DNA from 4 places in the Actinomadura fulvescens genome. Region 4 is predicted to be linked to each of the others. Evidence: riboswitches for the same ligand, from Rfam matches in the RefSeq annotation. Region 4 holds a riboswitch; each other region holds the start of a gene.
The links. A riboswitch is a leader RNA that binds a small molecule or an ion and turns the genes downstream of it on or off. The one in region 4 is predicted to bind cyclic di-AMP.

Region 1 (7,675 bases), on a different contig from region 4:
AGCGGTACGAGGAGCAGCGAGCGCGCGGGACGGCGTGGGCGGGACGGCTTGGGCGGGGGACCGGGTCTGGGCGAGGGACCGGGGGCCGGTGAGGGACCGGGCTTGCGCGGGCGGGCGGCGACCATGGGTCGATCCTGCGTCGCGGGACCGCCCTCCGGTCAATACGGACCCGATCAGTTCATCAGAAATTGACGATCTTGTGAGCTGGATTTCGGCACAGTCAGCGGATTCGACGGCGGCCGACGACGAGCAATATCTCGCGAAGGGCGTCGGCGGCGTGCCGCATGGCCTCCTCGGAGACGCCGCCCAGCACTTCCTGATGGGCCCGGCCGGTCACCTTGAGGCCCGCCTCGGCGGCGCGCAGGCCCTCGGGAGTCAGCCGTACCCATCGGCTGCGCGCGTCGTCCGGGTCGGCGTCGCGTTCGACGTAGCCCTCCTTGGTGAGCCGCTGCAGCACGTTGCTCGTACCGCCCGACGTCAGGAGGAGGGCGCGGGTGAGCTCGGTGGGCTTGAGGCGGTACGGGTCGCCCGCACGGCGGAGCGCGACGAGCACGTCGAACTCGGCGTACGTGAGGCCCAGCTCGGCGAGTCCGGCGCGCATCGCCTGCTCCAGCACGTTGCTGAGCCAGGCCGCCCGCTTGCTGAGCTCAAGGGTGGCGATCGTCGCCGGTGGCAGGCCGTCCTCCACCCATTTGGGCACGAGCGCGTCGATGACGTCCAGGTTCTCGGCTTGCGGCACGTCCAGAGGATACTCGGCCGGATGGATTGCTTTTCGAAAAGCTTTCTTCTAACCTTTCGAGCATGACATCAGTCCTTCTCCGGGGCGGCGTCGTCATCGACACCGACCCCTCCCCCACCGTGCTCGGCGTCTCCGACGTGCTCGTCCGGGACGGGGTGATCGCGGCCGTGGGTCCCGCCCTGCCCGCCGAGACCGGCACCGAGGTGATCGACGCGAGCGGCACGATCGTGCTGCCGGGATTCGTCGACACCCACCGCCACACCTGGCAGTCCGGGATTCGCGCGATCCTCCCCGACAGCACCCTCCCCGCGTACCTGGAACGGGTCTTCTACGCCATCTCCCCGCGCTACGAGGCGCGCGACGTCCACGCCGGTGTGCTCGGCGGCGCGCTCGAATGCCTGGACTCCGGAATCACGACCCTGCTCGACTGGTCGCACATCCAGCACACGCCCGCGCACACCGACGCCAACGTCGAGGCGCTCAAGGCATCTGGCATCCGGTTCGTCTTCGGCTACGCGTATCCGGTGACGGGCGACGCCGGCACGATGGCCATCGAGGCCCGCCGCGTCCTGCGCGAGCACTTCGGCGACGACCGGCGTTCCATGGCGATCGCCGCGTTCGGCCCGGAGATCGCCGGAGCCGAACGCGGCGTCGCGGAGTGGCGGCTCGCCCGCGAACTCGGCCTGCCGGTCTCCGCCCACATGGGCGGGCGCGACACCGAGAGCGCCGAGCGGGGCATCGCCGTCCTCGAACGCGCGGGGCTCCTCACCCACCCGGCCACCTACATCCACGCCAACCACTACGCCGACGAGGCGTTCAAACGGATCGCGGCGAGCGGCGGCAGCGTCTCGGTGACACCGACCAGCGAGACCATGCTGAACATCGGCTACCCGCCCACCGGCCGCGCCCGCGCCGCGGGACTCCCCACCTCGCTGAGCGGCGACACGGTGGCGAGCGGCCCCGGCGACATGTTCAGCCTGATGCGCGCCGCGTACATGTTCGAGCGTGTCCGGCCGGACGGTGCGGGCCTCGGCTTCACGACCCGCGATGTCCTGTGCATGGCGACCATCGAGGGCGCTGAGACGCTGGGCCTTGGCGACGTCACCGGTTCGCTGCGCCCGGGCAAGCAGGCCGACCTCGTCATGCTGCGGACCGACACCCTGGGGATGGCCTCGGCGCATGATCCGATCGCCGCCGTGGTCCTGTGCGCCGACACCAAGAGCGTCGACACGGTGCTGGTCGGCGGCCGGATCGTCAAGCGCGGCGGCCGCCTCCTCGGGCACGACATCCCCGCCGTGCTGGCAGACATCGCCGAGTCCGCGGCGCGGGTCGGCAGGTAGGCGGACCGGCTGACAACTCGGAGGTGCCGGAAGACGATCGCGTGGCATGCTGGCGAGGTGGACGAGCCGGACGACAATCACGAAGCCGTGTTCTTCGAGATCTCCGAGACACTGACGCCGTTCCTGCCCGCGTCCCGGCGGCGCGCACGGCAGCGGATCGCCTACGACGGAACGTCGACGATCGGTCACCTGGTCGAGGCCCTCGGCGTTCCGCTCCCCGAGGCCGGGCCCATCACGATCGGCGGCACCGCGGTCGAGCCGTCGCACCGGCCCGCCGCGGGTGACGTGGTGCATGTGGCGCCGATGCCCCGGCCGCAGCCGGTGCCGCTGGAGCCGGGGCAGGAGGCACCGCGGTTCCTGCTCGACGTTCACCTCGGCACGCTGGCCCGCAGGCTGCGGCTGCTCGGCCTCGACACCGCCTACCACAACGACATGGACGACCCGGCGCTGGTCGTGCAGGCGAACGAGGAGCGGCGCGTCCTGCTGACCCAGGACCGCGGCCTTCTGCGGCGGCGGGCGCTGTGGCTCGGCGCGTACGTGCGCGGCTCACGGCCCGACGACCAGCTGAGCGACGTGCTCGACCGGTTCGCCCCCGCGCTGCGGCCCTGGACGCGCTGCACCGCCTGCAACGGCGTGCTCGTCGCCGTCGGCAAGGCGGAGATCGAGGCGCAGGTCAAGGCGGGTACGCTCCGTAACTACGACGTGTACGGGCGCTGCGGCGACTGCGGCCAGGTCTACTGGCGCGGGGCCCACGGCGGGCATCTGGAGGAGATCGTCGAGAGGGCCTCCCGGACCGTCGCGGCGGCCGGAGCCTGAGCCCGGCGGCCGGAGAGGTGATGACCATCAACGTTGTCGTAGGTGCCGCGATCATCCGGGACGGCCGCCTGCTCGCCGCCCAGCGGGCCGAGCCCGCCGAGCTGGCGGGCGGCTGGGAGTTCCCCGGCGGCAAGGTCGACCCGGGCGAGTCCGATGAGGACGCGCTGGTCCGCGAGTGCCACGAGGAGCTGGACGCCAAGGTCGCGCTCGGTGAACGCGTCGGCGGCGACTGGCCGCTCGGCACCGGGAGCGTCCTGCGCGTCTGGACGGCCGAGATCGTCGAGGGCGAGCCGTCGGCCCTGGAGCACCTGGCGCTGCGCTGGCTGGGCCTGGACGAGCTCCACGAGGTGGAGTGGCTGCCCGGTGACCTCCCGGTCGTCGAGGCCGTCACCGCCTACCTCCGCTGACGTCCCGCCGCCGCTGACGTCCGGCGCCCGGCGTCCGGCGTCCGGCGTCCGCCGGCGGCGCTCGCGTGGGCGTTCAGGTCAGGAGACGCGGTTGGCCCCGGCGTAGTCCGAACGCTCGGAAAGCTTGGAGATCTTGACCACGTCGCCGGTCTGCGGGGCGTGCAGGTAGTGGCCGCCGCCCACGTAGATGCCCATGTGGTGGAGATCGCCGCCGAAGTAGACCAGGTCACCGGCGCGCAGCTCGCCCTTGCCGACCTTGCTGCCGAGGTCGTAGAGATCGCCGGTGTAGTGCGGGAGGCCGGACTTGCCGACCTTCGCGTACGCCCACACGACCAGGCCCGAGCAGTCGAAGCTGTTCGGGCCGGCGGCCGCCCACACGTACGGGCTGCCGAGCTTGGTGAGGGCCTTGCGCGTCATCTTGGCGGGCAGGTCGGAGCCCTTGATCACGGCGGTGTACCCGGACGTGGGGTCCTTGACCCGGGTGGTCGTCAGCTTGTCCAGCTGCTCGGTGACCTCGTCCACCTTGGCCTTGGCGGCCGACCTGGCCTTCCCGGCGTGGGCGGCGGCCTGCCGAGCGGCGGCGTTCTTGGCCTGCGCGTCCCGCTGGGCCTTGGTGGCCTGGTCGATCCGCGCCTGCAGCGCGTTCACGACGGAGGCCTGGTTCTGGGCCAGGTACGCCGAGGCGGCCAGCCCTTCGGTGCCGCCGCCGGAGGCGGCCATCAGGTCCGGGCCGCCGGTCATGTAGTTGTTGGCGGCGAAGCGGCTGAGCTGCTCACGGGCGGGAGCGGCCTGGGCCGCCAGGGCGGCGGCCTGCCGGGTGGCGTCAGTCAGGGCGTTCTTTGCCTTGCCGAGCTCGACCCGGGCCTTGTTGTACTGCTCGGTCAGCCTCTCGGCCTCGGTGTTGAGGGCGTCCAGCTTCTTGCGCAGCTCGCTCTCGGTGGGCTTCCCGGTGGAGGTCGGCTTCCCGGTCGAGCGGGGATCCGGTGTCGGGGCCGCGGGCGCGAGGGCGGCGGCCCGTCCGGGAACGGCTGGAGCTGCCTGTGCGGGGGCGATGGCGGTGCCGATCGCGATCACCGCGGCGGCGGAGGCCGTGGCGGCGACGGGCACGACGAAACGGCGCCACTGGGGGTCCGGTACCAAACCGGGGTTCTCCTCTCCTCGTCCGCCTACCGGGTTAGCTGACGGGCTCGGGCCAGGAGTCGCCCTACCGCGTCGCGCGGACGCGGATTCGCCCCGGGGGTTGGGTCCCCGGCTCCCCGTGAGGGGACTCGGCGGTCCGGCCGCCGCCCTGGGCAGGACGTCGAGCGGCCGGAATTCGCAGGAGCGTACAAAGGAATGGCAAATTACGCCAAACCGGACACCGTGGCGTCCAAGTGATCAGGAGACCTTCACCACACCCGCGGCGACTTCCGCATCGCTCGCGACGGCCTTCAGATCTCCACCTCCGGGCCATGATTGGCGTGGTGGGGACCAGGGCCGCCACCCCATGCAAACGGCACGAACAGCGACAATCAGGGCGTAGAGTACGAGGCTTGCCCGGAGATCGGCCGGGACGGGGCGACGCGGCACGTAGAATCGGAGAGGCCGCACGTCTGCGGCGATCTCCAATCCTTCACCCAAGCGAGTTCGCATGCCCTTCTCCACGCGCGATGACCTGCGGAACGTCGCGATCGTCGCCCATGTCGACCACGGCAAGACCACGCTGGTCGACGCCATGCTCTGGCAGTCCGGCGCCTTCCGCGAGAACCAGGACGTCGATGATCGCGTCATGGACTCCAACGACCTGGAGCGCGAGAAGGGCATCACCATCCTGGCCAAGAACACCGCGGTCCGGCACAACGGGATGACGATCAACATCATCGACACCCCGGGCCACGCGGACTTCGGCGGGGAGGTCGAGCGCGGCCTGTCCATGGTCGACGGCGTCGTCCTGCTGGTGGACGCCAGCGAGGGTCCCCTCCCCCAGACCCGGTTCGTGCTGCGCAAGGCCCTGGAGGCCCGGCTGCCGGTGATCCTGGTCGTCAACAAGACCGACCGGCCCGACGCGCGCATCGACGAGGTCGTGGACGAGACCTACGAGCTGTTCATGGACCTCGACGCCGAAGAGGACCAGATCGAGTTCCCGATCGTCTTCGCCTCCGGCCGCTCCGGGCGGGCCTCGCTCAACAAGCCGGGCAACGGCGAGCAGCCCGACAGCGAGGACCTGGAGCCGCTGTTCGAGGTCATCAAGAACACGATCCCGGCACCCTCGTTCGACCCGGACGCCCCGCTCCAGGCGCACGTCACCAACCTGGACGCCTCCAGCTACCTCGGCCGGATCGCGCTCTGCCGCATGTACGCGGGCACGATCAAGAAGGGCCAGCAGGTCGCCTGGTGCCGCCACGACGGCAGCATCGAGCGGGTCAAGATCACTGAACTGCTGATGACGGACGCGCTGGAGCGCAAGCCCGCCGACCAGGCCGGCCCCGGCGACATCATCGCGATCGCCGGCATTCCGGAGATCATGATCGGTGACACCATCGCCGACCCCGACGACCCTCGCCCGCTGCCGCTGATCACGGTGGACGAGCCGGCGATCTCCATGACCATCGGTATCAACACCAGCCCGATGGCCGGCCGGGAGAAGGGCACCAAGGTCACCGCCCGCATGGTCAAGGACCGCATCGAACGCGAACTGGTCGGCAACGTGTCCATCCGCGTGCTGCCGACCGAGCGTCCCGACACCTGGGAGGTCCAGGGCCGCGGCGAGCTCGCCCTGGCCATCCTCGTCGAGAACATGCGCCGCGAGTCCTACGAGCTGACCGTCGGCAAGCCCCAGGTGGTCGCCAAGGAGATCGACGGCAAGAAGCACGAGCCGGTCGAGCGGCTCACCGTCGACATCCCCGAGGAGCACCTGGGCGCGGTCACGCAGCTCATGGCGGTCCGCAAGGGCCGCATGGAGCAGATGACCAACCACGGCACCGGCTGGATCCGGATGGAGTTCCTGGTCCCGGCGCGCGGGCTGATCGGCTTCCGTACCGAGTTCATGACCGAGACGCGCGGCACCGGCATGGCGCACCACGTGTTCGAGAAGTACGAGCCGTGGTTCGGCGAGCTGCGCACCCGTCCGTCCGGCTCGCTCGTGGCCGACCGCACCGGTCCCGCCACCGCGTACGCCATCACCAACCTGCAGGAGCGCGGCACCTTCTTCGTCGGGCCGACGACCGAGGTGTACGAGGGCATGATCGTCGGCGAGAACTCGCGGTCCGACGACATGGACGTCAACATCACCAAGGAGAAGAAGCTCACCAACATGCGTTCGTCCACCGGTGACGAACTCGAACGGCTCACCCCGCCAAAGATTCTCTCCCTCGAAGAAGCCCTCGAATTCTGCCGCGAGGACGAATGCGTCGAGGTCACGCCGAGTGCCGTGCGGCTCCGTAAGGTCGTACTGGACGCAAAAGAACGCGAGCGCACCCGCGCACGCGCCAAGCGGGCGGGTTAATCGCATATTCTTTGGCGCAACCCGCACTGCGGGGTGCTCGAACCCGCGTTACGGCGGACCGAACGCTGCGACCGACCGCGGCGGACCGAGCGTTTACGGCCGACCGAGCGCCACGGGAACGGGGGCCGTCCCACAAAGGGGCGGCCCCCGTTCTCCTTTTCTCCGGCAACCGGCGTTCACCGAGCACCGCTTCGGCGGGTGGCCGTGGTAATCGTTCCGGGAAATGGGCTTTGAAGGAGCCCCGGAGTTCGCCTTGGCGCAAAGGAAGGGCGGCCTCCTGATGGAGGCCGCCCTTCCCGCGTCGTGCGGCGGATCAGTTGAGCTGGACGGTGCCGGTCACGTCGGCGGCCAGGCGCAGCTGGTCGCCGTCGCGGAGCGGGGCCTCGACCCCGCGCGGAAGGCGTTCACCGTTGACGAACGTGCCGTTGGTGGAGCCCTCGTCCCGTACCCAGGCGGTGCCCGACGGGTCGAGCCAGACCGTCGAGTGACGCCGGGACACGTTGTCGTACTGCGTGAAGGTCGCCGCGACCGGCGACTGGCCCGCGTCGCGACCCAGCACCAGGTGCTGCCCGACCGACACCTTGAGCTCCCCGGTCGGGAAGTGCACGCGCAGGACCGGCGTGCCCTTCGCAGGGAGGGGACGCAGGCACGAGTCGCACTGTGAGGCGCCCGGGTTGCTCAGCACCGCCTCGCAGTAGGGGCACATGAACGCCGTGTTGTCGGCACCCGGTCGCGGGGGCTGACCCAGCTGCTCGGGCGGGAGCAGGGTCTGCTCACGTCCGGGCGGCGGCGGCATGGGCTGCTGCTGCGGGGGCGGCGGGAACGAGTGGTCGCCCGGCATGTGCTGCTGGTGCTGCTGCTCCGGCGCCTGTGGCGCGCCCCAGCCACC
Region 2 (7,675 bases), on a different contig from region 4:
AGAGAAGAACTCCGTCCGTCCCCGCAGCGGCGACGCCGACGTCCTGACAGGTAGGTCCCTGCAGGCGGCGTCGCCGCGGACGAGGTTCGTCAACAGGCGGCGGCCACGGGGGGACGCCGCGCTACCGAAGGTTGCGTTCTGCGCAGCACGCCCCATTCAGCAACCGCCCCACAGCGGCGCACCGCGCCAGCGGGATCCCACCGCGGCGCGTTCTCCACGGACCTGCAACATCGGCGGAGCGCTGCGTAGAGGCGCCACCGGAGTACAGCGCCAGCGGAATGCCCTGCGGCGCGTCAGCGGCGCGTCCCATCGACAGCGCCGCGCGCCAGCGGTGTGCTGCCCGGGCGGCGCGCTGCGCCGGTGGAGTGTTGCGCGGGCGGACGTGCTGCGTCAGTGGTGTGGTGCGTAGGCCCGGCCGGCCGGACTGAACAGACGGAGCGCCGCCTAAGCGGCGCGCCGTGCCGACGCGTTGGCAGTGTGTTCCATCGGTGGCGTGTCGCGTCAACGGGTTGCTGTGCGGAGGCCGTGCTGCGTCGGCTGAGCGTTGCGTAGACGGAGTCTTGCATCAGCGGTGTGTTGCGCCGGGCGGGGTGGCGCTTGGGTGGTGTGGTGTTGGTGGCGGGTCGTGTCAGGCTACGCGGACGGCGCCGGCGTAGGGGCGGCCTTCCAGGGGTGAGATTTTGACGACGTCGCCGGTCTGGGGGGCGTGGAGGAACTTGCCGTCGCCCACGTACATGCCCATGTGGTGCAGGTCGCTGTGGAAGAAGACCAGATCGCCCGGCTGGAGCTGGCTGCGGGAGATGTGTGTGCCCGCGTTCCACTGGCTGCCGGTGTAGTGCGGAAGGCTGATGCCCACCTGCTTGTAGGCCCACATCGTCAGGCCCGAGCAGTCGAACGTGGACGGCCCGGCGGCACCCCAGACGTAGGGGCGGCCGATCTTGCCCATTGCGTAGCGGAGGGCTTGGGCGGCCTTGCCGGTACCTACGACGGGCAGCTTGGAGAGCTGCGTGGGGTCTTTCTTGACCAGGCGGCCACGGACCTTCTCGTAGAGAGAAGTGACCTTCTTGCGCTGGGACTCAAGCTGGGCGCGGAGCTGAGTGACCTGCTTGGCGCGCTCCTCGGCGGCCTTGCGCGCGCGCTGTGCGGCCTGCATGGCCTGCATCAGGCCCTGTACGCGCGTTCCGTCCTGGGTCGCGAAGTAGTGGAGGGTAGCGGCCTGGTCGAGGAGGCGCTGGGGGTCCTGGGAGGCGACGAAGGAGACCGTCGGGTCGGCGCCGCCCTGCATGTAGCTGGTGGCGGCGAGGCTGCCGACCTTCTCGCGGACGCCTTCGAGCGCCTTCTCCTGGCGTTTGGCGTTGTCAGTGGCGACCTTCGCGGCACGCTGCGACTGCTGGAGCTTCACCTTGAGGCCGTTGTACTGCTCGGTCAGCTGCTCGAGCTGGTCGGCGAGCTTGTACGCCTGGGTCCTGAGCTCCTTGGTGGAGGGCTCGGGGTCGGCGTGCGCCGGGAGCGCTGGAACGGCGGTGGCAATGATCGCGGCGGCGAGGGCGACGGCCCCCGCCTTGCTCCGTGAAAGACGGGCAGAGCGCGAAAGGGACGCAGGGCGCAATGGCTCCACTCATTCTCCTCTCCTCGTCCGCCTACCGAGTTAGCTGACGGGTTCGGGCCGGAGCAGCCCTTCCGCGGATGTGCGCGGTCAGCCGCGCGGATGCGGATTCACCCCAGTCGGTGTCGGTCCGAGGGTCATCCCCACGAACCCTCCGAAAGTGGGTTCCCGGCTCCTCGGAACGCTGGTTCGCGGCCCGTGGATTCGGCGGTTCGGCCACCATGATGCGGTGGCCGATGTCAGCGCAGGAGACTAACGGAGTCGGCCTTCGATGCCAACCAGAACATGCGAAATCGCGGGTGCGCCCTGAGTGATAGCCCCGGGGTCAGTGTGGCTTACGTCACCCCCGAGACAGGGGTGTGGTCGTTTTTGTCTAGTCACCCGCGTGCGCTACCTACGGTAAGGGTGCGTCCACTCCAGGTAAAGGCCGCTGGTTCGATAATGTCGCCTGTTTGTGGAAGTAGTGATCCGGCGAGCCCGTACCGCCGATGTGCAGGAGATCCGCCGGTTGGTCGACATGTACTCCGGTCCGGGGCGTCGGCTGCTCAGGAAGACCACGGTGACGCTGTACGAGGACGTGCAGGAGTTCTGGGTGGCCGAGGACCGGCAGGGAGAGCCGCAGATCGTTGGCTGCGGCGCGCTGCACGTGATGTGGGAAGACCTGGCCGAGGTGCGTTCGGTCGCGGTGGAGAAGGGGAACGGCGGCCGAGGCATCGGCCACCGCATCGTCAGCAAGCTGCTCGAGACCGCGCGGGACCTCGGCGTGGAACGGGTGTTCTGCCTTACCTTCGAGGTGGACTTCTTCGCGCGCCACGGGTTTCAGCCGATCCTGGGCACCCCGGTCTCGCCCGAGGTGTATGAGGAACTTCTCCGTTCGTACGACGATGGCGTGGCCGAGTTCCTGGACCTTGACCGGGTCAAGCCGAATACGTTGGGGAATACCCGGATGTTGCTTCGCCTGGAGGACTGACCGATGAGTGAATCCCCCCATCGCGGGCGGCCGCCGTACCCGCAGGCGTCGGGCCCTGGGCAACACTGGCAGGGTGGCCAAGTGCCGCCTCAGCAGTACTGGCAGGGTGGCCAGCCTCCGCCGCAGCAGCAGTGGCAGCCCGCCGGTGTGTCGCAGCCGTACTACGACGACACGGCCGAAGCGGCCGAACTCCCCCTCGCCCCGATCCTGCGCCGCGCGGGCGCGCGCCTCATCGACTACGTGCTCGTGGCGGTCTTCGGTTTCGCCCTCGTGCTGCCGGTCGCGCTCGGGGTGATCGGTCTCGACACCGCCGGGGACAAGGCCAACACCGAGGGCGGTATCTGGAACTGGCCGATCATCTTCACGCTTTTCACGGTGCTGTCGGTGCTGCCTTTCATTTATGAGGCGGTGCAGCTGGCCATGTGGGGGCGGACGCTCGGCAAGCGCGTCCTCGGGCTGGGCGTGGTCCAGGTGCGCCCTGCCGGTGAGGCGCTCACGACATATCAGGCGGTTTGGCGGGCGGCGATCAACAACGTCGCCTACCAGATCGGCGTCTTCGTCTTTCTGGCGCTCGCGGTGATGATCTGGGACTACCTGGCGTACGGCATGTTGCTCGTCTGGGCCGGCGCACTCATGGCCTACCTGTGGGCGATCTGGGACCAGCCCCTGCACCAGTCCCTGCACGACCGCATGGCGGGCACGCTAGTGATCGACGAACGCGGCCAGTACGCGGAGTACGACGAGACCGCCGAGTACGAGGCCTGACAGGCGCAGCACCGTGTCCACGTCCGAACCCCCTCCACCCCCCAACAAACCCCCTCCGTCGGGCTCGGATTCGCCCACCTCCGATCCGTCTGACTCCGTCCCACGGGATGCCGCTACGCCTGACCCGAGTCCGTCTGACTCGGACCCGCCTAGCTCCGTCCCGCCGGAGGCGGCTACCTCTGGCTCCGGCCCGGCTAGCTCCGGCCCACCGCAGGCGGCTACCTCTGGCTCGGGCTCGCCTGGCTCCGGACTGCCTGGCTCCGGACTGCCGGACGCCGTTACGCCTGGCTCAGTTCCGAATGACTCGGGCCTGCCTAGCTCCAGCTTGCCCGGCTCGCAGGAGGCAGCTGCGCCCGGCTGGGGCCTACCCGGCCCTGCCCGGCCGGAGGCGCCTCCGTCTGACTTGGGCTCGCCAGGCTCCGGACTCCCGAATGCCGCTACGCCTGCCCCGGGTCCGTCTGGTTCCGGCGCGCTCGGTTCCGGTCCGTCGGGGTCGGCTGCGTCCGGCTTGGGTCCGTCCGGTTGCGCTCCGCCGGGCGCCGCTGCGCCTGACTCGGGTCCGTCTAGCTCTGGTCCGTCCGGGTCTGGCTCGCCGGAGTCGGCTCTGTCTGGCTCGGATGCGGCTGGCTCGGACGCCGCTGCGGCGGATTTGGGTCCGTCGGGGGCTGGTGAGGGTGGGCGGGGGTTCGGGGTGGGGGCGGCTGGGCCGTCTGGTTTTGTCGGAGAGGGGACGGGCGCGTTCGGCCTAGCCGGTGCTCCGGGTAGGGCAGATGACGCGTCACCTTCGTTCTCAGGGCCGTTGGAGGGGGAGGTTTCGGTGTCCTCGGGGAGCGGCGGCTCCGTGGACGAGTCTTGGGAAGAGCCGGGCGGGACGGTGGTTACGCCCGGCGGGGGCGTTGTTTCAGTGCACTTGGTCGGTGAATACGTCGGCTCGTCCAAGCCCCGCCCCGCCGATTATGTGGCTGGGAGATCTGGGGGTGTTTCGGGGGTTCCGCCGAAGGTCGCCGCGGCCGGTATTGGCGCGGCGGTTTCCCGGGAAGGGGCCTCGTCCGTCCCTTCGGCCGCGGAGATGGAGCTCGCCGAGCCGGGGCAGAGATTGCTGGCTCGCATCGTCGACACGCTCGTGGTCGGGTTGCCGGTCGCGATGGTCGTTCGGGAGGCCTTCCCCGGGCAGGAGGCCGACATCGTCTTGCCGCCGGCCGTCGCCGGGGTCCTCTTTCTTTATGAGTGGCTTCAGCTCGCCCTGTGGGGCCGCACGATCGGCAAGCGCTTCGCCGGCATCGAGGTCGTACGAATGGATTCCGGCAAACCGGGCGTGTGGCGTGCCTTCCAGCGCGCGGTGGCGTACTCGGGCCCGATCGCGCTGAGGCCGGTGGCGATCCTGGGCGTTCTCGCGGGCCTCTTCTGGGTCGCGAACGTGGCGGCAATGTACGAAGGAGGGCAACGCCAGGCCCTTCATGACCGTCTTGTCGGGACACTCGTGGTCAAACGTGCCAGGAACACGAGGTCTGGTCGCTGACGTCGGCTGGTATGCGGTCCGCCGCGACCGTGTGACGGCATTGACGGCTTTTCCGCTGATATAGGCATGCGTGCAGGTGCAGCGGCCGTGCTTGCACGTGCGGATGGCAACGGATTTCGTCGAGATCGTCGGGAGCGGAATCTATCCACATCCCGGCGGACGGTCCTGATCACCCGCGGGTGACGGCGGCGGGGGTGCATTCGGTCCGGTGGCGGTGGTGGTTAGTACCGTTACGTGGGGGTTAAACGATGGCTCCGGGATCGGTGTTGCCGCGTCCGTTAAGGTGGCGCCGGGCGTATTTCTCTCCCGGTTGGGCCCGTCCGGGAAAGCCGGTCGTGCGCGAATGCAAGATCGATGGCCCAGGTCAGGTGCCTCATGGTGACCCCCGTCACGTCGAAATCATCCCGTGCGCCCTGGCCGGACAATTCATGCGGGCCCCCTCCGGCGCCCCGCTGTCAGCGACTGCCTATCCGGTGGATGGCGGATTCGGTGACCATGATTACTTTGAGTTACCGGCAGGGAAGGAAACTTCATCGCGAGTGTTGAATTGTCATCGGTCGACTTCGCGGTATATCTTTGTCAACCGAATGCAGTTTGCTCCAGCTGAAAGGTCTGTCCCCATGGCACAGAAGGTTCAGGTGCTTCTCGTCGACGACCTCGACGGTGGCGAGGCGGACGAGACCGTGGCGTTCTCGCTCGACGGCGCCTCCTACGAGATCGATCTCAGTAGCGCCAACGCAAAGAAGCTGCGGGATTCTCTGCAGCCGTTCGTGGAGAAGTCGCGTAAGGCCGGCACCGTGCGTCGGCGCCGTCCGCGCGGTGCGTCCAGCCGCGAGCGGAGTGCCGACATCCGCGCCTGGGCCAAGCAGCGCGGCATCAAGGTCAACGAGCGTGGCCGTATCCCGCAGAACGTTGTCGAGCAGTACGAGGCGGCTCACTGACCCACCTCGCTTCGGCGGCCCGCCCCGACAACGGGGGCGGGCCGTTCGCTTCTGGCGTAGCGTTCGGTGGATTGCGACGCCCGCGAGGAGGTAGACAGGCCTCATTCGGCTAATCCGTCCCTGTACGGCATGAATGACCCCCCTTGCCGTGAACGACCTGCTGAAAAGCCCCGTTCGCTTGCGGCGTAGCGGGAACATGACGCACCGGTGGGGTAGTTGGATGAGGATGAACAGCGCTTAGCTGGGGAACGTCTCCTGGTGGGAGTGCACCGGGTTGGCCTTCTCGGGGCGGGCTAGCATGCGGGAGGACAGGACCGGACGTTCCGGACTCTGCCCAACCGCTCTGTGAGGAGCGACGAGATGTTCGAGAGGTTTACCGACCGCGCGCGGCGGGTTGTCGTTCTGGCTCAAGAAGAGGCCAGGATGCTCAACCACAACTACATCGGCACCGAGCACATCCTCCTGGGTCTGATCCACGAGGGTGAGGGTGTCGCTGCCAAGGCTTTGGAGAGCCTGGGAATCAGCCTCGAGGCGGTGCGCCAGCAGGTCGAGGAGATCATCGGCCAGGGTCAGCAGGCGCCGTCGGGTCACATCCCGTTCACTCCGCGCGCCAAGAAGGTCCTTGAGCTGTCACTGCGTGAGGCGTTGCAACTGGGCCACAACTACATCGGCACTGAGCACATCCTGCTCGGGCTGATCCGTGAGGGCGAGGGCGTCGCAGCCCAGGTCCTGGTCAAGCTCGGCGCTGACCTCAACCGGGTCCGCCAGCAGGTCATCCAGTTGCTGCACGGCTACTCGGGCAAGGAGCCCGCGGCCTCGGGCGGCCCGACCGAGTCGGCGCCGTCGACGTCCCTTGTGCTCGACCAGTTCGGCCGCAATCTCACTCAGGCCGCCCGGGAAGGCAAGCTCGACCCGGTGATCGGGCGGGACAAGGAAATCGAGCGGGTCATGCAGGTGCTCTCCCGCCGTACCAAGAACAACCCGGTCCTGGTGGGCGAGCCGGGCGTCGGCAAGACCGCCGTCGTCGAGGGGCTCGCGCAGAAGATCGTCAAGGGCGAGGTGCCCGAGACGCTCAAGGACAAGCAGCTCTACACGCTGGACCTCGGCGCGCTGGTCGCCGGCTCCCGCTACCGCGGTGACTTCGAGGAACGCCTGAAGAAGGTCCTCAAGGAGATCCGTACGCGCGGCGACATCATCCTGTTCATCGACGAGCTGCACACGCTCGTCGGAGCGGGCGCCGCGGAGGGCGCGATCGACGCCGCCAGCATCCTCAAGCCGATGCTGGCCCGCGGCGAGCTGCAGACCATCGGCGCGACCACGCTGGACGAGTACCGCAAGCACCTGGAGAAGGACGCCGCACTGGAGCGCCGCTTCCAGCCGATCCAGGTCGCCGAGCCGTCGCTCAGCCACACCATTGAGATCCTCAAGGGCCTGCGGGACCGGTACGAGGCGCACCACCGCGTCTCGATCACCGACAGCGCCCTGGTCGCGGCCGCCCAGCTGGCGGACCGTTACATCAGCGACCGGTTCCTGCCGGACAAGGCGATCGACCTCATCGACGAGGCCGGTTCGCGGATGCGCATCCGCCGGATGACCGCGCCGCCGGACCTGCGCGAGTACGACGAGAAGATCGCCGACGTGCGGCGCGAGAAGGAGTCCGCGATCGACGCGCAGGACTTCGAGAAGGCCGCCGCGCTCCGCGACTCCGAGAAGCAGCTCCTGGCGCAGAAGGCGCAGCGCGAGAAGGAATGGAAGGCCGGCGACATGGACGTCGTCGCCGAGGTGACCGAGGAACTGATCGCCGAGGTCCTCGCCACCGCGACCGGCATTCCGGTGTTCAAGCTCACCGAGGAGGAGACCACGCGTCTGCTCCG
Region 3 (7,675 bases), on a different contig from region 4:
CTGGCCAAGGAGCCGGACGACCGGCCCGCCGCGCGCGACGTTCTCGACCGGCTGGTCGGGACGGAGGGGACGTTGGCCGACCGGCTGCCGGACCGGATGGTGACCGAGGGGCGTGCTCTCGCGGCCGCCAGCGCTCCGGTCCCCGGGCCCGCGCCGGCGGGGCCTGCCGCGCCCCGTTCCCAGCCCACGATCACGGTGCGGCCCCCGATCTCCGTTCCGCCTGCTCTGCGGAACGAGATGGAGGTCACCAGACCCGAAAGCCCCGCCGGGGCCCCGGCGGGGAAGGCGGCTCGTGTGGGCCAGGCGGAGGAGGTCCCTCCGGGCGTACGGTCGGACGAGGCGACCCAGGCCATGCCCGCCGTCCCGGCACATCCCCAAGCGCTCCCGCCCGCCCGTCCGCCGACGCCCCCAGCAGGCCCGGGAAGCCCAGCAGGCCCGGCCGCTCCGGGAGGCCCGGGAAGCCCGGCCCCGGCAGGCCCGGGAAGCCCGGCAGGCCCGGCCTCCCCAAGAAACCCCGCCGGCCCGGGGAGCCCGGGAGGCCTGGCCGGCCCGCTGTCCCTCCCCGCGGCCATCCCCGCTCCCGCCGAGTCTTCCGAACGGGTCCCGCACCTCATCCCCGGTATGGACACCGGCGCCCAGCGGCAGCTTCCAGACGACGACCAACGCCACCACACGGCGGTCTTGGCGGCTCCCCCGGTCTCGCGGATGCCGCGCATGCCGAGGTTCCGGCGACCCGACAACCACGTGCTCGGCGTCGCGGCCTCGCTGACCATCGGTGTCCTGGTCGGCATCGCGATCATCGCTTTGGTGCTGTGGCCGCAGCTCAAGGGTGACTCCGACGACTCGCCGCAGACAAGGCCGGCGAACGACGACCGCCCGGTGTCGACGATCCCCGCGTCCTTCGCGGGCACCTGGAAGGGCACCGCCGTCAACGCCAGGAGCTCCGCCTCGTTCCCCATCGAGGTGACGTTCCAGGCCGGCAACAAGGTCGCGCAGGCCCGGCTCAACAACAACTGCGTCGGCACGCTGACGCTCACCAGCGGGACGACGCAGCGCCTGGAGATGTCCCTGACCGTGGCCAAGCCCTGCACGAGCGGCAATGTACGGGTCGTGCGCCAGCCTGACGGCACGCTGCAGTACGCGTGGATGCACCAGCCCGGGGCCGACCCCGGTTACCAGGGCAAGCTCAGAAAGGCCTGATCGAGGAGACGCCGCCCGAGCTCGACCGAATTGTCTGGTCTAGCTGCAGATATCGGGACGCATCCAATAAGGTACCCCCTTGTCGGTTCCCCCTGGATCATGGTCGCACCGCCCGTGCCCCCGCTCGTGGCCGCGACAGAAGGAGTCCCTCGTGCGGGCTGTCCCCCGAAGGCTGCTGATCACCGGCGCGGTCGTGTCCTGCGCCGCCACGGCCGCCGTGTTCCCCGTGCTTGCCGACCCCGACCACTCGGCCCTCGTTCAGGTCACCGCCGCAGAGGGCACGCCGATTCCGGGCAAGTACATCGTCACCCTGAAGGACGGCGCCTCGACCGCAGCGGCCGCTCAGCAGGTCAAGGCCGCCGCGGTGGAACGATTCGACGGCGTGCTCAACGGCTTCGCCGCCAAGCTCGACTCCACCCAGCTCGACAAGCTCCGCCGCGACAGCCGCGTGGTCGCGATCGAGCAGGACCAGATCGTCAAGATCAGTGAGGGCGGCACCCAGCGCCGGCCGCTGCCGTGGGGCCTGGACCGGATCGACCAGCGCAAGCGCCCGCTCTCCGGCTCCTACCGGTACAACAGCGTCGCCCGCGGCATCCACGCGTACGTGATCGACACCGGGATCGACGTCAAGCATCCCCAGTTCGAGGGGCGGGCGTCGATCGTCTGGAAGGCCGCGCAGTACCCGAACGGCGCCGACTGCAACGGCCACGGCACGCACGTCGCGGGCATCATCGGGTCGAAGCGGTACGGCGTCGCCAAGAAGGTCAAGCTCCGTGCGCTGCGGGTGCTGGGCTGCGACGGCACGGGCCCGATGTCCAACGTCGTGGCCGCCGTCAGATGGCTGCGCGGCCACGCCGTCAAGCCCGCGGTCGCCAACATCTCGGTCGGCGGCCCGAAGTCCCCGGCGCTCAACACCGCCGTCGCCAACCTCTCCCGTTCCGGTGTCTTCGTCGCCGTCGCTGCCGGCAACGACGACAAGCCGGCGTGCCACACCTCTCCCGCCGGCGCCGCCGGGGTCGTGACGGTCGGCGCGACCAACGCCTCCGACCGCCGCGCGGACTTCTCCAACTACGGCAAGTGCGTGGACATCAACGCGCCGGGCGTGGGCGTGCCCTCCACCTGGCCGGGCAACGGTCGCGAGGTACTCGACGGCACTTCGATGGCGGCTCCGTACGTGTCCGGTGTGGCCGCGATGTTCCTGGTGAGCCGACCCAAGGCGAGCTTCGCCCAAATCGAACGGTGGCTGAAGACCAACGCGACCCAAGGGCGTATCAAGGGTCTGCGCAACGGCACGCCGAACAAGCTTCTTTTCAAGGTGAGAGTGTGAACCGGCTCACATAAGATGGCCCGGCTTCCATGTGGCGCCCCGCTTCCGGGACCGGCGGGCACCGCAGCCCCGCCAGGGGTTTAATCTTGGCGAGGCAACGAACGTTCTTTCCAGCTCATTGGCATTCGGTCGGTGACTCGCCTCGGCTAGACGGGCAGTCTGGCCGAACCCGCCGAGTCCCGCGCGATGCCACGCGGGAGCCGGGGACCCACATGTCGGACGACCCGACCGGGGTGAATCCGGATTCGCAGCCAGCGGATCCGGTAGGGCGACCTCTAGCCCGAACCCGTCAGCTAACCCGGTAGGCGATCGAGGAGAGGAGATACGTGGAGACCCCGACCTCCACCCGCTGGCGCCGCGTACGGCTCGCCCTTGTGGCCGTGGCCGGCGTCGTGCCGTTGGTGGCGAGCGCCACGGTCACCGGTCCGGCGGCGCAGGCCGATCCCGGCGACAGCGGCCGCGTGAGCAGGCTGAACGACCAGATCGAGAAGCTGGACAAAGCGTACGGCGGCGACCTGGCCAAGCTGAAGGACACCCAGCACGAGGTCAGGGAGGCCCTCAAGAAGGCCCAGGACCTCAAGCAGGATCTGGCCGTGGCACGCGGGCTGGTCGCCCAGATCGCCGCCTCCCAGTACATGACGGGCGGCGCCGACCCCTCCGTGGCCGTGCTGGCCGACGACGACCCCTCCACGTACCTCAACAACGCCTCACTGGTCAGCCACGTAGCCCAGAACCAGGCCGCCAAGGTCCGCCAGATCCAGCAACTCGTCGCGCAACAGGAACAGGCCCGGACCGAGGCCCAGAATAAGATCAAGCAACTGGAGAAGCAGATCAAGGATCTGCTCAAGGAGAAGGCGCGCGTCAAGGCCCTCCTGAAGAAGTACAAGCCCGAGTCGCCCAGCGTCGGCATGAACGGCGTCACGCCCCGGATGAAAAAGGTCCACGACATCCTGGACGTGGAGTTCGGCCCGTACCCGACCATCGGCTGCGTACGCTCCACCGGCGACCCCCAAGACCACGGCACCGGCCACGCCTGCGACTTCATGGTCACCACCGGAGGCCGAATGGCCACCGGCAGCGCCCAAACCCTGGGCGACCGCACCGCCGCGTACGCCATCGCCAACGCCAGCAAGCTAGGCATCAAGTACGTGATCTGGCGCCAGCGCATCTACGACATGCGCAGCCCCGGCTGGAACTCCATGAGCAACCGAGGCGGCGTAACCGCCAACCACTACGACCACGTACACATCTCAGTCTTCTAGCAAGCTCCCCGCACACATCCGAAAGCACGGCAAGACGTCCGGCATAGCCGGAGACCCCGCCCGCAGCTCGACGTGAGGGCCGCACACCCGAAGCGCGGCGTGGGTGAACGGGTAGCACAGCACAAGCGAAGCGCGGTGTGGAAGCGCCGTGCTGCAGACGCGGCGCGGGTGCACTGCGGGTGCGATGTCGACGTGGTGCAGACGCGGCGTGGACAGCGCGACGCAGCGTGGCTGAGGCACGGCACAGGCGAAGCACGATGCGGGTGCGGTGCGGACGCGCGTGATCAGACGCGGTGTGGACGCGGTGGGACGGTGCGGTGCGCGGACGGTGCGGTGTGCAGACGGCGCGGCATGCGGGCGGTGCGGTGTGGACGCGACGCCGCGTGGAGGCGACGAGCGCAGACGAAGCCAGCGCGGGCGCAGGTGGACGCGCGACACAGCCGAAGCGCTGTGCGGGCGCGGTGCGGGCGGCGCGGCACGCAGACGCGCGGCACGCAGACGGCGCGTAGTGCAGGCGCGGTGTGCTGACAGCGCGACATGCGCGCGGTGCGGTGTGGACGCGACGCCGCGTGGACGCGACGAGCGCAGACGAAGCCAGCGCGGGCGCAGGTGGACGCGCGACACAGCCGAAGCGCTGTGCGGGCGCGGTGCGGGCGGCGCGGCACGCAGACGCGCGGCACGCAGACGGCGCGTAGTGCAGGCGCGGTGTGCAGACGGCGCGGCATGCGGGCGGTGTGGTGTGGACGCGACGAGCGCAGATGGAGCTGGCGCGGGGCGCAGGTGGTGAGGCGCGGTACAGCCGAAGCGCTGTGCGGGTGCGGTGCGGGCGGCGCGGGGTGCGGGCGGCGTTGCCGGGCCCGGTCGGCGGCCGGGCCCGGCGGGTCGCCGGGGCTCCACGCACGTGCAGGTGGTGCCGGGGTGGACAGGCATCCGGCACCACCTGCGGCGAGGCGCGGCGTTATTGCTCAGTCGTCGTGCTTGTCCTTCTTCTTGTCCCAGCCCTTGTCCTTGTACTTGTGGACCGGTTCACCGTTGAAGTAACCGCCGTAGCAGACGTAGTCATCTCCGACGGGCAGGACCGAGCCGCCCTTCTCCTTGCACAGCCAGCCCGGGACGCCCGGGTCGGCAGTGGCCGGCCCGGCGCCGGCAAGGCCGGCGGTTGCTGCGGCGGCACAGGTGGCCGCCAGCATGAGGAGACGCTTCACAAGTTTCTCCAATCACGTTCTGTGAGTGAATAAGTACCGAACGTCACCAATAATGCCCCGGCGCTGTCAGTAAAAACTCGCCCTTACCCCAGGAAACAGGCAAGGACGGCAAACACTGGGTACCGACATGGAAGAGCGCCCGGACACCCTGTTTCGGGGCCCGGGCGCTCGACTCGTTCGGGTGGGTCAGTCGGCGTAGCTGGGAAGCGTGCGCTCGTGGGCCTCGCGCAGCTCCGCGAGGGGGATGGAGAACAGCTCCTGCGTGTCGCCGTGTCCGGCGACGGTGAGGGAGTCACCGCCGGTGACGCCGATCTGGGTGACCGGGACACCGGCCTGCTCGCAGAGGGCCGCGAGGCGGGCCTCGCCGCCGGGGCGGATCGCCACGACGGCGCGGGCCACGGACTCGCTGAAGAGCGCCACAAACGGGTCGCCCGGAAGGGTGATCCGGGCGCCCAGGCCGCCGCGCAGGCAGGACTCGACGAGGGTCTGGGACAGGCCGCCGTCGGAGATGTCGTGCGAGGCCGTCAGGAGTCCTTCGCGGGCCGCGTTGACCAGGACCGACGCCAGCGCGGCCTCGGCGGCCAGATCGACCAGGGGCGGGAGGCCGCCCAGGTGGTCGTAGACCACGTGAGCCCACTCCGAGCCGCCGAACTCCTCGCGGGTCTCGCCGAGGAGCGCGATGGTGGCGCCTTCGGAGGTGAACGACATGTTCACGCGGCGCCGGACGTCGTCGTGGACGCCGAGGACGCCGATGACCGGAGTCGGGTTGATCGGCGTGGCACCGGTCTGGTTGTAGAAGCTGACGTTGCCGCCGGTGACCGGGATGCCCAGGTATTGGCAGGCGTCGGCGAGCCCTTCGACCGCGCGCGCGAACTGCCACATGACGCCCGGGTCTTCCGGGGAGCCGAAGTTGAGGCAGTTGGTGACGGCGAGGGGCCGGGCGCCGGTCGACGCGACGTTGCGGTACGCCTCGGACAGCGCCAGCTGAGCACCGGAGTAGGGGTCGAGACGCGTGTAACGGCCGTTGCCATCGAGGGAGAGGGCGATGCCGAGGCCGCTCTCGTCGTCGATGCGGACGACGCCCGCGTCTTCGGGCATGGCCAGGACCGTGTTGCCGAGGACGTACCGGTCGTACTGCGACGTCACCCAGGTCTTGCTGGCCAGGTTGGGCGAGCCCGCGAGCCACAGAACGGTGTTGCGCAGGTCGTCGGCGTTGGCGGGACGGGCCAGACGTCCGGGCGTGTCGGCCTGGAGCGAGCCGAGGTCGGCGGGCGGCTCGTACGGCCGCTCGTAGACCGGTCCCTCGTCGGCGGCGGTGCCCGGCGGGATGTCGACGATCGTCTCGCCGCGCCAGGTCATCACCAGGCGGCCGGTGTCGGTGACCGAGCCGATCACGGTGGCCGGGATCTCCCACCTGCCGCAGATCTCCATGAAGCGGTCGACCTTGTCCGGCGAGACCACCGCCATCATGCGTTCCTGCGACTCGCTCATGAGGATCTCCTCGGGGAGGAGCGTCGCGTCGCGCAGCGGGACGGAGTCGAGCTCGACGTGCATGCCGCCGGTGCCCGCCGCGGCCAGCTCGGTGGTGGCGCAGGACACGCCGGCGGCGCCGAGGTCCTGGATGCCGACCACGAGGTCCTCGCGGAACAGCTCCAGGCAGCACTCGATGAGCAGCTTCTCCATGAACGGGTCGCCGACCTGCACGCTCGGGCGCTTGGCCTGGGACTCGTCGTCGAACGTCGCGGAGGCGAGCACGGAGGCGCCGCCGATACCGTCGGGGCCGGTGCCGGCGCCGAAAAGGATCACCCGGTTGCCCGGGCCTGGGGCGACCGCACGCTTGATGTCCTCGTGCTTCATCACGCCCACGCAGAGCGCGTTGACGAGCGGGTTCTGCGCGTAGCAGGCGTCGAAGACGGTCTCGCCGCCGATATTGGGCAGGCCGAGCGAGTTGCCGTAGCCGCCGACCCCGGCCACCACGCCCGGGAGCACCCGGTGGGTGTCGGGCGCGTCGGCCGGGCCGAAGCGCAGCGAGTCCATGACGGCGACCGGCCGGGCGCCCATCGACATGATGTCGCGGACGATGCCGCCGACGCCGGTGGCCGCGCCCTGGTAGGGCTCGACGTACGAGGGGTGGTTGTGCGACTCCACCTTGAAGGTGACCGCCCAGCCGTGGCCCACGTCGACGACGCCGGCGTTCTCGCCCATGCCGACGAGCAGGGCGTCGGTCTTGGGCGCCTTGTCACCGAACTGGCGCAGGTGCACCTTGGAACTCTTGTACGAGCAGTGCTCGCTCCACATGACCGAGTAGATCGCCAGCTCGGCCGAGGTGGGACGGCGGCCCAGGATGTCGCGGACCCGCCGGTACTCCTCCTCCTTCATGCCGAGCTCGGCGAACGGCTGCGGCCGGTCCGGCGTCGCGGTCGCGGCCGCGACGGTGTCGGTCTCGTACACCACGGGCGGCGTCATGTCCGCCGGCGTGCGGACCGCGGGCTGCTCGCCCGTGTCGGCGGGCGGAACGGCGGTCTCCTCGGTCGTCGCCGCGGCGACCAAGGCCGCGTCCGCGTCCGACAGAGAGGGCTTGGGCGGCTCGGCGTTGGCGAGACCGGTCAGCGCGGCGAGCGCGTCGTCGGGCTGAGCGGGCGTCTCCGCCTCCCGGCCCCCAGGTGTCCCGCTCTCCCCGT
Region 4 (7,675 bases):
TGACCCCGATTCCACTCGAACGGCCGTTCCAGGCAATGTGGGCGGAAATTCACTGTCGGCTCGATGGGTTCTTCCCGCTTGCGCCGGTACACCGGATGTGTCTCGGTGGAGGAGGTCGAACAGCCGTTCCCACCGATCGAGCACGACGTCCGGGTGGAAGCGCAGCACCGAGTCGCGTGCGCGGGCGCCCATCGTCCGGCGCAGCGCGGCGTCCTCCATGAGCGTGCCGAGCGCCGCCGCGAACGCCGCCGTGTCGCCCGGCGGCACCAGCGCGCCCTCCTCGCCGTCGGTGATCAGCTCGCGGACTCCGGGGGCACAGTCGAAGGCGACCGTGGGCAGGCCGTACGCCATGGCCTCCAGCACCGACATCGGGAGGCCCTCGTCCCGGGACGGCAGCGCGAAGATCGACGTTTCGGCGAGCGCCGCCTCGATCTCGTCGGTGACGCCCCGGAACTCCACCGAGCGGGCCATCCCCCCGTTCCGGGCGCGTTCCCGCAGCTCCTCCTCCTGCGGGCCGCAGCCGTAAAGGCGCAGGCGCCACTCAGGATGGCGGAGCGCGACCTCCTGCCACGCCTCCAGCATCATGTCCAGGCCCTTCTCGTACGAGAGCCGCCCGATACAGGTGACGACGGGTGCGTCGAGCGTGGGATAGCGGCCGGGTGACACGTGCAGCGGGTTCGGCATGTGGTCGGCGTTGGTCATGCCGTCGCGCGCCCACGCGTCGGCGTCCTCGGGTGTGAGGGCGAGCATCCGGTCGACGTCGGCGAAGTACTCCTTGACCCGCCCGTACCGGGACGAGCGGCGGGTCGCCGCGTACGACTCGTGGCTCATCCCGATGACCTTCAGGCCGCGGGTCTCGGCGCACGCGACCCATTCCATCGCCCAGATCTGCGCGCAGATCACCACGGCACCCGGACGGGCGGCGGCGAACAGAGCCGAGAGCCTGCCGGCGCCTTTCCGCAGTTCTTTCGTCCGCTTGTGTTCTCGCTCGCGCGCCGCCACGTTGAGCCGTTGGCGCAGCGTTCGCGGGCGCCATTTCAGCGTCGAGGGCCGCCATCGGTCGTACAGGACCACCACGCGGTACGAGTCGTCCGGGCCGTAGTCGTGCGGCTCGGGCGCGCGGGTGATTCCGACGAGCGTGACGAAGTGCCCCCTGGCCGACAGCAGGCGCGCCAGGTGGTGCGCCCACCGCTGGAGTCCTCCGACGGCGTCGGTGTTGTTGCAGACGATGAAAACGTCACGCGGCTCGGCCACGAGGATCCCCTTGCCTGAAGAATCGGTCCACCACGGCCCGCGCGGCGGTGCCCTGGTCGTGCTCGCCGAACCGTTCGGCGAAGGCCCGGCGGCGGCCCGCGCCCGGATCGCCACCGGCGGCGAACGCCGACAGCTCGGCGACCAGCTCGTCCTCGGTGCGCGTGATCGGGCCGGGCGCGTGCCGGGTCAGGTCGAAGTAGCCGCGCCCGAACGCCACGTCCTCGGGAAGGTGGAACACCATCGGCCGGTCGAGCAGGGCGTAGTCGAACATGATCGAGGAATGGTCGGTGACGAGCGCGTCCGCGAGCAGCAACAGCGGCGTGACGTCGGGGACGGTGCCCACGTTCCGCATCGAGCCCTGGACGGCGGGAGGCAGCCGCACGGTGCTGAGGTAGTGCGGGCGGACGAGCAGCAGCAGGTCGTCCCCCAGCTCCTGCACGAACCGGTCCGGGTCGACGGGCGGGTCGAGGCCGCGGACCGGGCGGCCGTCCGGACCCGAACGGAACGTCGGCGCGTACAGCACCACCCGGCGGCCGTCGTCGTTCAGGCCGAGCCGGTCGCGCAGCGCGGCGACGTCGGCGGCGAGCTCGGGATCGTCCCGGCCCTGGGTGACCAGCGGGTCGTTGCGCGGATAGCCGACGGGCAGCAGCTCCGCGCGGACGCCCATCCCTTTGACGAGGGTGCCGACGTCGTGCTCGGACCGCACCAGGAAACAGTCATAGCGTTCGACCATGCGCTGGAGACGTTCGCGCTGGCCGCGGGTGCCGCTCTTGATGCTCGGCTGGTCGAATCCCATAGTCTTGAACGCCGATCCGTGCCAGGTCTGGATGTAGGTGGTCTCCCGGCGCTTTCTGAGGCCGTCGGGGAAGCCCTGGTTGTCGATCCAGTACTGAGCTCTGGCCAGTGCGAGGAAGTAGCTCCACGAACCCCGTTTGACGAGCGTCGCGTCAGAAGGAAAGCCGCGGGCGGACGACGCGTACGACCACACGGCGTGCACGGGGACGCCGGTTCGGCGCAGCTCGCGGTAGATGTACTTGGGGTTGTCGGAGTACTGCTCGCCGAGCTGGCTCTCGAACACCACGCTCCCGGCCCGTACCGGAAGCCTGCTGAGCACGCGGTTGAAGACGGCGACCTTGGTCTTGCGGGCGGTGAGCGTGCGCAGGACCGACCGTTCCAGCCGGCGGACGCGGGTCCAGGCGCCGCGGCCCGGCGGAGTGGCGGCGGCCCAGTGCACCGCGGCCATCGTCGCGCAGGTCAGCCTGCCGGCACCTTCCAGCTTGAACGCCAGATGGCCCGCGCCCGTGACGTACGAGCGCATGCCGTCGGCCGCGAGCCGGGTGAGACGGGGCCGTACGGGCAGAACGACCCCCTCCAGCGTCTGTCCCGTACCGGTGCCGGTGCTCTCGCCTGGGCAGGTGCTTTCTCCCGTACCCGTGCCCTCCCCCGGCCGCGTCACGATCTCCTCGCCGTCGACGTCGAGGCGAAACCGCACGTCCCAGACGGGATCGGCGAACCCGAACGGACGCAGCCGCCGCGCCGGGTCGAAGTCGGCGCGCCAGCGGAGACGGTCGCCGTCGTGGGTCACGGTGGCGGGGATGCGGCGCACCCGGGCAGGGCGGCGCCGATCGTTCAGTTCGAGCGTGCCGCTCAGCTCGGCGTTGGCGGGGACGCGCCGCAGCACGTTCAGCACATGGCCTTCGATGTGCGCGCGTCCTCCCCGCATGGCCAGGCATGTGACCGTGTTGGCGGGCGACAGCTCGCGCAGAGGCCGCTGGTGCAGGCCCAGGCCGGTGACGTCGAGGACGCGGCGGGCCAACGCGCTGTCGGCGCGGCGCGTACCCCAGAAGATCCGGCCGTCCTGTTCCCGTAGCTGGCTGCGCAGCTCCGTCCGCTTGCCCCGTCCGTACTCGGCCGCGGCGAGCGCCCCGGTCAGGTCACGCTCGCGGAGCAGGAACGCGGCGATCGCGGGGACCGGATTGGCCTCCGCGAAGACGCGCGCGTCGAGTTCCGCGAGGTAGGCGGCCGCCAGCTCCAGGAAGCCCGCGCGGTAGACGGTGTCGCGATCGCGCAGCTCGCGCAGGTAGAGCAGCAGATCGTGGTTGACGAACTTGGCGTCCTTGGCCCGTTTCAGCTCGTACGCGCCGCGCAGCCGGAACAGCGCGTCGATCCGCCGGTGGACCTCCAGCCGGTCGGCGAAGTTGGCGAGTTCGGCGCGACGGTTGGAGATCGACGGCGCGGTCACGGCCTTCGGCTCGACGAACCAGTTGTAGACGCGGTGCGGGATGAGAGCGGTGCGATCGGCCGCCAGGTAGGCCTCGGCGGTGAACAGCAGGTCCTCGTAATGCAGGCCCTCGACGAAGCGCAGCCCGTGGTCGAGGAGGAACTCGCGCCGGTAGGCCTTGTTGGTGGACAGGGTGTCGTAGAGGAGATCGGGCTTGTCATGGAGGGACCCGAAGAGCGCGCGGCGGGCGTAAAGCCACGGGTACCAGTGGCATTCCTTGGAGGGGGCGTAGGCGGTGTTGAGCAGGATTCGCGTGCAGAGGCCGGACACCAGATCGGCCCCCGTCTCCTCCGCGGCGGCGACCAGGTTGAGGCAGGCGTGCCGGTCGAGGAGATCATCGCTGTCCAGGAACATCACGTACCGGCCGCGGGCATGCTCGGCCCCGACGTTGCGCGGCCGGCCGCAGCCTCCCGAGTTGACCGGCAGGCGTACGGAGCGCACGCGCCCGGGGTGCTCGTCCGCCAGCTCGTCGGCCACCTCGCCGGTGCCGTCCGTGCTGGCGTCGTCCACGACCACCGCCTCGACCGCGCCCAGCGACTGGCCGAGCACGGACCCGACGGCACGCGGAAGCCGCGCGGCGTCGTTGTATCCGATCACGACCACGCTGACGTCCGGTCGCCCGGGCATCGAACAACTCCCTCCGCTTCATCCCATGTGCCGTGTTCCTTTCCAGAAACGCGGATCACGGGTCCAAGCAGGGGCAAAGCGTCCGAATGCTTCGTATTACCGAAGATGGGTCGAACTCGGCCAAACAACTCAAACACGCCCGAAGGCCGAAACGCCCGAAGGCGCCCGGCCGGAGCCGGGCGCCTTCGTAGCGGGGGGTCGAGTCCTGCGAGGGTCAGGACTCCTTGGAGAAGGTCAGGACTTCTTGTTGTAGTCGGCGTAGTCGGGGTAGCCGTAGCCCACGACGGACGACTTCGGCCGGACCTTCTTGACCACGGAGCTGCTGATGTTGCCCTCGACCGTGGAGATGGTGCCGTCGCCGTTGTCCTTGACGACCATCCCGACGTGGTCGATGCCGTCGATGCCGCCGGACGAGCCGTTCTGCCAGTCGAAGAAGACCAGGGCACCGGGCTTGGCCTGCTGGCCCCACTTGTTGTTCTTGTCGAGCCACCGGGCGTGCTGGACGGTGTAGGCGTCCCAGCCCATGCCCTTGACGCCGGCCTGGGCGCCGACCCACGACACGAACATGTTGCACCAGGCCGCGCCGCTGTACTCGGCGGGGTCGCCGCCGTCACGCTTGGCGGTGAGCTTGGCCTCGTTGGTCGTCATGTACCAGTCGTGGAACTTGGTCTGGCCGTCGCGGCCTTCGGTGATGCCGACCTGCTTCATGGCGACCTTGATCGCCTCGGCGGAGGTCGCGGGGGCGGCACTGGCCTTCTCGGCCTTGCTCGCGGAGACGGCCTCGCCGGACTTGCCGGACTTGCCGGACTTGCTCGCACCCTTGCGGGCGTGCTCGGGGCCGGCGACCTGGGCGTCGGCGCGGGTGTCGGCGGTGGCGTCGGAGCCGAAGGGGCTCAGGACGGCGAGCCCGAGGGCTCCGGCCAGGACGGCGCTGAGGGCGACGCCCACGATGGTGTTCGGGTCATCGGACGCCGGCTTCACGATTTTGCGATCGAGCATGAAAGAGAAACTCCCTAACTCCCATGTCGCCTACCGGGTTAGCTGACGGATTCGGGCATGGAAGAGCCCTACGGCGTTCGCGATGGAACGCCGATTCACCCCTGCAAAGTGGGTCCCCGGCTCCGCATCCGGTGAGGGGGGATGCGGACTCGGCCAGGGGCACCGCGAGCGCGGTGCCCGGCTATTCGGATGGATCTCGGAACGAAGGCGCGGAACACACGGCCGCGCGTCAAGGCCACGTCAATGGGTGGCCACCGTTCGACGATCAGGGCCTGATGCGGCTCAAGACCGGCGCAACGCATGGGGTGCGTCGCAAGATTCGGACAGAAGGTATCAAACCCTCACGAGATGGCAAATCATCACCAAAGAGGTTCTTCGAAGTGCCACATGGATCTCAACACCGACCCCCAAGGGCCCATTCCCGTTCTCCCAACAGAGCGTCAAGATTGCGTGTAAGAAGGGCATGCAGCCCCGCCAGGCAGGGGGATTTCGCATGGGCCGTGGCCCTCGTCACAGGAGGGCCGGGGCTGCGCGTGGCAGGGTGAACCCATGATCGAAGGACGCGGGGTGAAGCGCACCGTCACCCGGCTGGCCGACGGCCGCGAACTGATCTACTTCGACCGGCGGGACGACGCCGACCGGAGCGCCGCCGACGAGCGGCCGCTGCCGGGCCGCGCGGCGGCGTCGGAGCTGCGGTACGACCCGCTGCTCGACGAATGGGTCGCCGTGGCCGCGCACCGCCAGACCCGGACCTTCCTGCCGTCGGCCGACGACTGCCCGCTCTGCCCCTCCTCGCCGGGACGGCCGACCGAGATCCCGTCGCCGGAGTACGAGGTGGTGGTGTTCGAGAACCGGTTCCCCTCGTACGGCGACGGCGTCTCCGGCGGGCGCTGCGAGGTGATGTGCTTCACATCCGAGCACGGCAGGTCGTTCGCCGAACTGCCGCCTGAGCAGGTCCAGACCGTCATCGAGGCCTGGGCGGACCGTACCGCCGAGCTGTCCGCGTTCCCCGGCGTGGAGCAGGTCTTCTGCTTCGAGAACCGCGGCGAGGCGATCGGCGTCACCCTGCACCACCCGCACGGGCAGATCTACGGCTACCCGTTCGTGCCTCCGCGCACGCGGCGCATGCTGGACGTCGCGGGCCGCCACCCGGGTGATCTCTTCGCGGAGGTGCTGGCGGCCGAACGCGAGGAGGCCGTACGCGTCGTGGCGGCCAACGAGCTCTGGACGGCGTTCGTGCCCAAGGCGGCGCGCTGGCCGTACGAGGTGCACGTCTACCCGCATCGCCGCGTCCCCGACCTGCCCGCCCTGGACGGCGCCGAACGCGAGGCCTTCGGCGCGCTTTACCTGGACCTGCTGAGCCGCCTCGACCGGCTCTTCGGCATGCCGCTGCCCTACGTCTCGGCCTGGCACCAGGCGCCCGTCCGCACGGACCGCGACCTGGCCTGGCTGCACCTGGAGCTCTTCTCGGTCCAGCGCGCTCCCGGGAAGCTGAAGTATCTGGCGGGCTCGGAGTCGGCGATGGGCGCGTTCGTGAACGACGTGAGCCCGGAAGACGCCGCCCGCCGCCTCCGCGAGGCCTAGGGCGCGTTTCATAAGCCCCTGTCCTACTGCGCGACGCCCAGGCACGCGCCTCGCCGCGTTGTCGCCCCACCCCACCAAAACGCTCCGCAGAGCTCCGCGTTTCGGCGGGGACCCCGGACAAGCGGTCGACAGCCAAACCCGGGCTGACTCCCTCCTCCGCCTTGCGATGCACGCACCTGGACGCCGCTCGCTACGGACGCGACTCATGAAACACGCCCTAGCGCACCAGGCCACTTCCCGGCATTGGACCGCGACACGGCACGAGCCCGTTCTCTAGCGTTCATGGGGTCCCCCGGACCGCTGTGAGGAGACCGTCATGGACGCCCGTCTGGCCGATGATCTGGCTCGAATGCCCGAGTTGCTGGAGAACGTGCGAGCCAGGGCCGCCGGCATCCTGGCCGGGCTGGGCGACCGGCCGGCCGCGGTCCCGCCCGTTCCCTCCTCGCCAGACCCCCTCCCGGCCTCGGGAATCGGCCTGGACGAGGCCCTCGCCGAGTTCGCCGAACGCTGGGAGCCGGGCTTCTCGGGCAGTGCGGGGCCTCGCTATCTCGGTTTCGTCACCGGTGGAGCGACCCCGGCGTCCGTCGCGGGCGACTGGCTGACCGGCGTTCTGGACCAGAACGCCGGCCCCGGCGTGGACTCGTCCGCGTCGGACCTCGAACGAGAGACGATCACGTGGCTCCGCGAGCTCTTCGGGGTCGGCGAGGAGCACTCCGGTTCGTTCGTCTCGGGCGCGACCATGTCCAACACCGTCGGCCTGGCGCTGGCCCGCGAATGGCTGGGCGAACGGCAGGGCATCTCGATCGCCGACACGGGCGTGTCCGCCCTCGGGAAGATCACCGTTCTCTCCGGGACGCCGCACTCCACGATCTACAAAGCCCTCTCCATACTGGGGATCGGCCGGGACAGCCTGCGCACCGTCCCGACCCT

Region 1: linked by a shared signal. The riboswitch ahead of ABD333_RS21095 (C40 family peptidase) and the one ahead of ABD333_RS06760 (CHAP domain-containing protein) in region 4 are both predicted to bind cyclic di-AMP.
Region 2: linked by a shared signal. The riboswitch ahead of ABD333_RS23190 (NlpC/P60 family protein) and the one ahead of ABD333_RS06760 (CHAP domain-containing protein) in region 4 are both predicted to bind cyclic di-AMP.
Region 3: linked by a shared signal. The riboswitch ahead of ABD333_RS32420 (coiled-coil domain-containing protein) and the one ahead of ABD333_RS06760 (CHAP domain-containing protein) in region 4 are both predicted to bind cyclic di-AMP.

Annotation. Positions count from the first base shown of each region.
Region 1 is NZ_BAAATD010000005.1:434,596-442,270, forward strand. It holds gene ABD333_RS21070 (guanyl-specific ribonuclease) at 1-125, opposite strand, end outside; gene ABD333_RS21075 (MarR family winged helix-turn-helix transcriptional regulator) at 221-739, opposite strand; gene ABD333_RS21080 (amidohydrolase family protein) at 802-2,079, shown strand; gene ABD333_RS21085 (Mut7-C RNAse domain-containing protein) at 2,137-2,895, shown strand; gene ABD333_RS21090 ((deoxy)nucleoside triphosphate pyrophosphohydrolase) at 2,916-3,302, shown strand; gene ABD333_RS21095 (C40 family peptidase) at 3,381-4,442, opposite strand; cyclic di-AMP (ydaO/yuaA leader) riboswitch at 4,450-4,586, opposite strand; gene typA (translational GTPase TypA) at 4,933-6,786, shown strand; gene ABD333_RS21105 (FHA domain-containing protein) at 7,100-7,675, opposite strand, start outside.
Region 2 is NZ_BAAATD010000006.1:185,662-193,336, reverse strand. It holds gene ABD333_RS23190 (NlpC/P60 family protein) at 629-1,618, opposite strand; cyclic di-AMP (ydaO/yuaA leader) riboswitch at 1,622-1,826, opposite strand; gene ABD333_RS23185 (amino-acid N-acetyltransferase) at 2,061-2,576, shown strand; gene ABD333_RS23180 (RDD family protein) at 2,658-3,341, shown strand; gene ABD333_RS23175 (RDD family protein) at 4,411-4,860, shown strand; gene ABD333_RS23170 (histone-like nucleoid-structuring protein Lsr2) at 5,481-5,801, shown strand; gene ABD333_RS23165 (ATP-dependent Clp protease ATP-binding subunit) at 6,162-7,675, shown strand, end outside.
Region 3 is NZ_BAAATD010000010.1:118,561-126,235, forward strand. It holds gene ABD333_RS32410 (serine/threonine protein kinase) at 1-1,200, shown strand, start outside; gene ABD333_RS32415 (S8 family peptidase) at 1,352-2,527, shown strand; cyclic di-AMP (ydaO/yuaA leader) riboswitch at 2,688-2,851, shown strand; gene ABD333_RS32420 (coiled-coil domain-containing protein) at 2,854-3,789, shown strand; gene ABD333_RS32425 (hypothetical protein) at 4,755-4,994, opposite strand; gene purL (phosphoribosylformylglycinamidine synthase subunit PurL) at 5,181-7,460, opposite strand.
Region 4 is NZ_BAAATD010000001.1:1,461,301-1,468,975, reverse strand. It holds gene ABD333_RS06770 (glycosyltransferase) at 1-1,254, opposite strand, end outside; gene ABD333_RS06765 (bifunctional glycosyltransferase/CDP-glycerol:glycerophosphate glycerophosphotransferase) at 1,238-4,162, opposite strand; gene ABD333_RS06760 (CHAP domain-containing protein) at 4,397-5,161, opposite strand; cyclic di-AMP (ydaO/yuaA leader) riboswitch at 5,175-5,326, opposite strand; gene galT (galactose-1-phosphate uridylyltransferase) at 5,729-6,745, shown strand; gene ABD333_RS06750 (pyridoxal phosphate-dependent decarboxylase family protein) at 7,062-7,675, shown strand, end outside.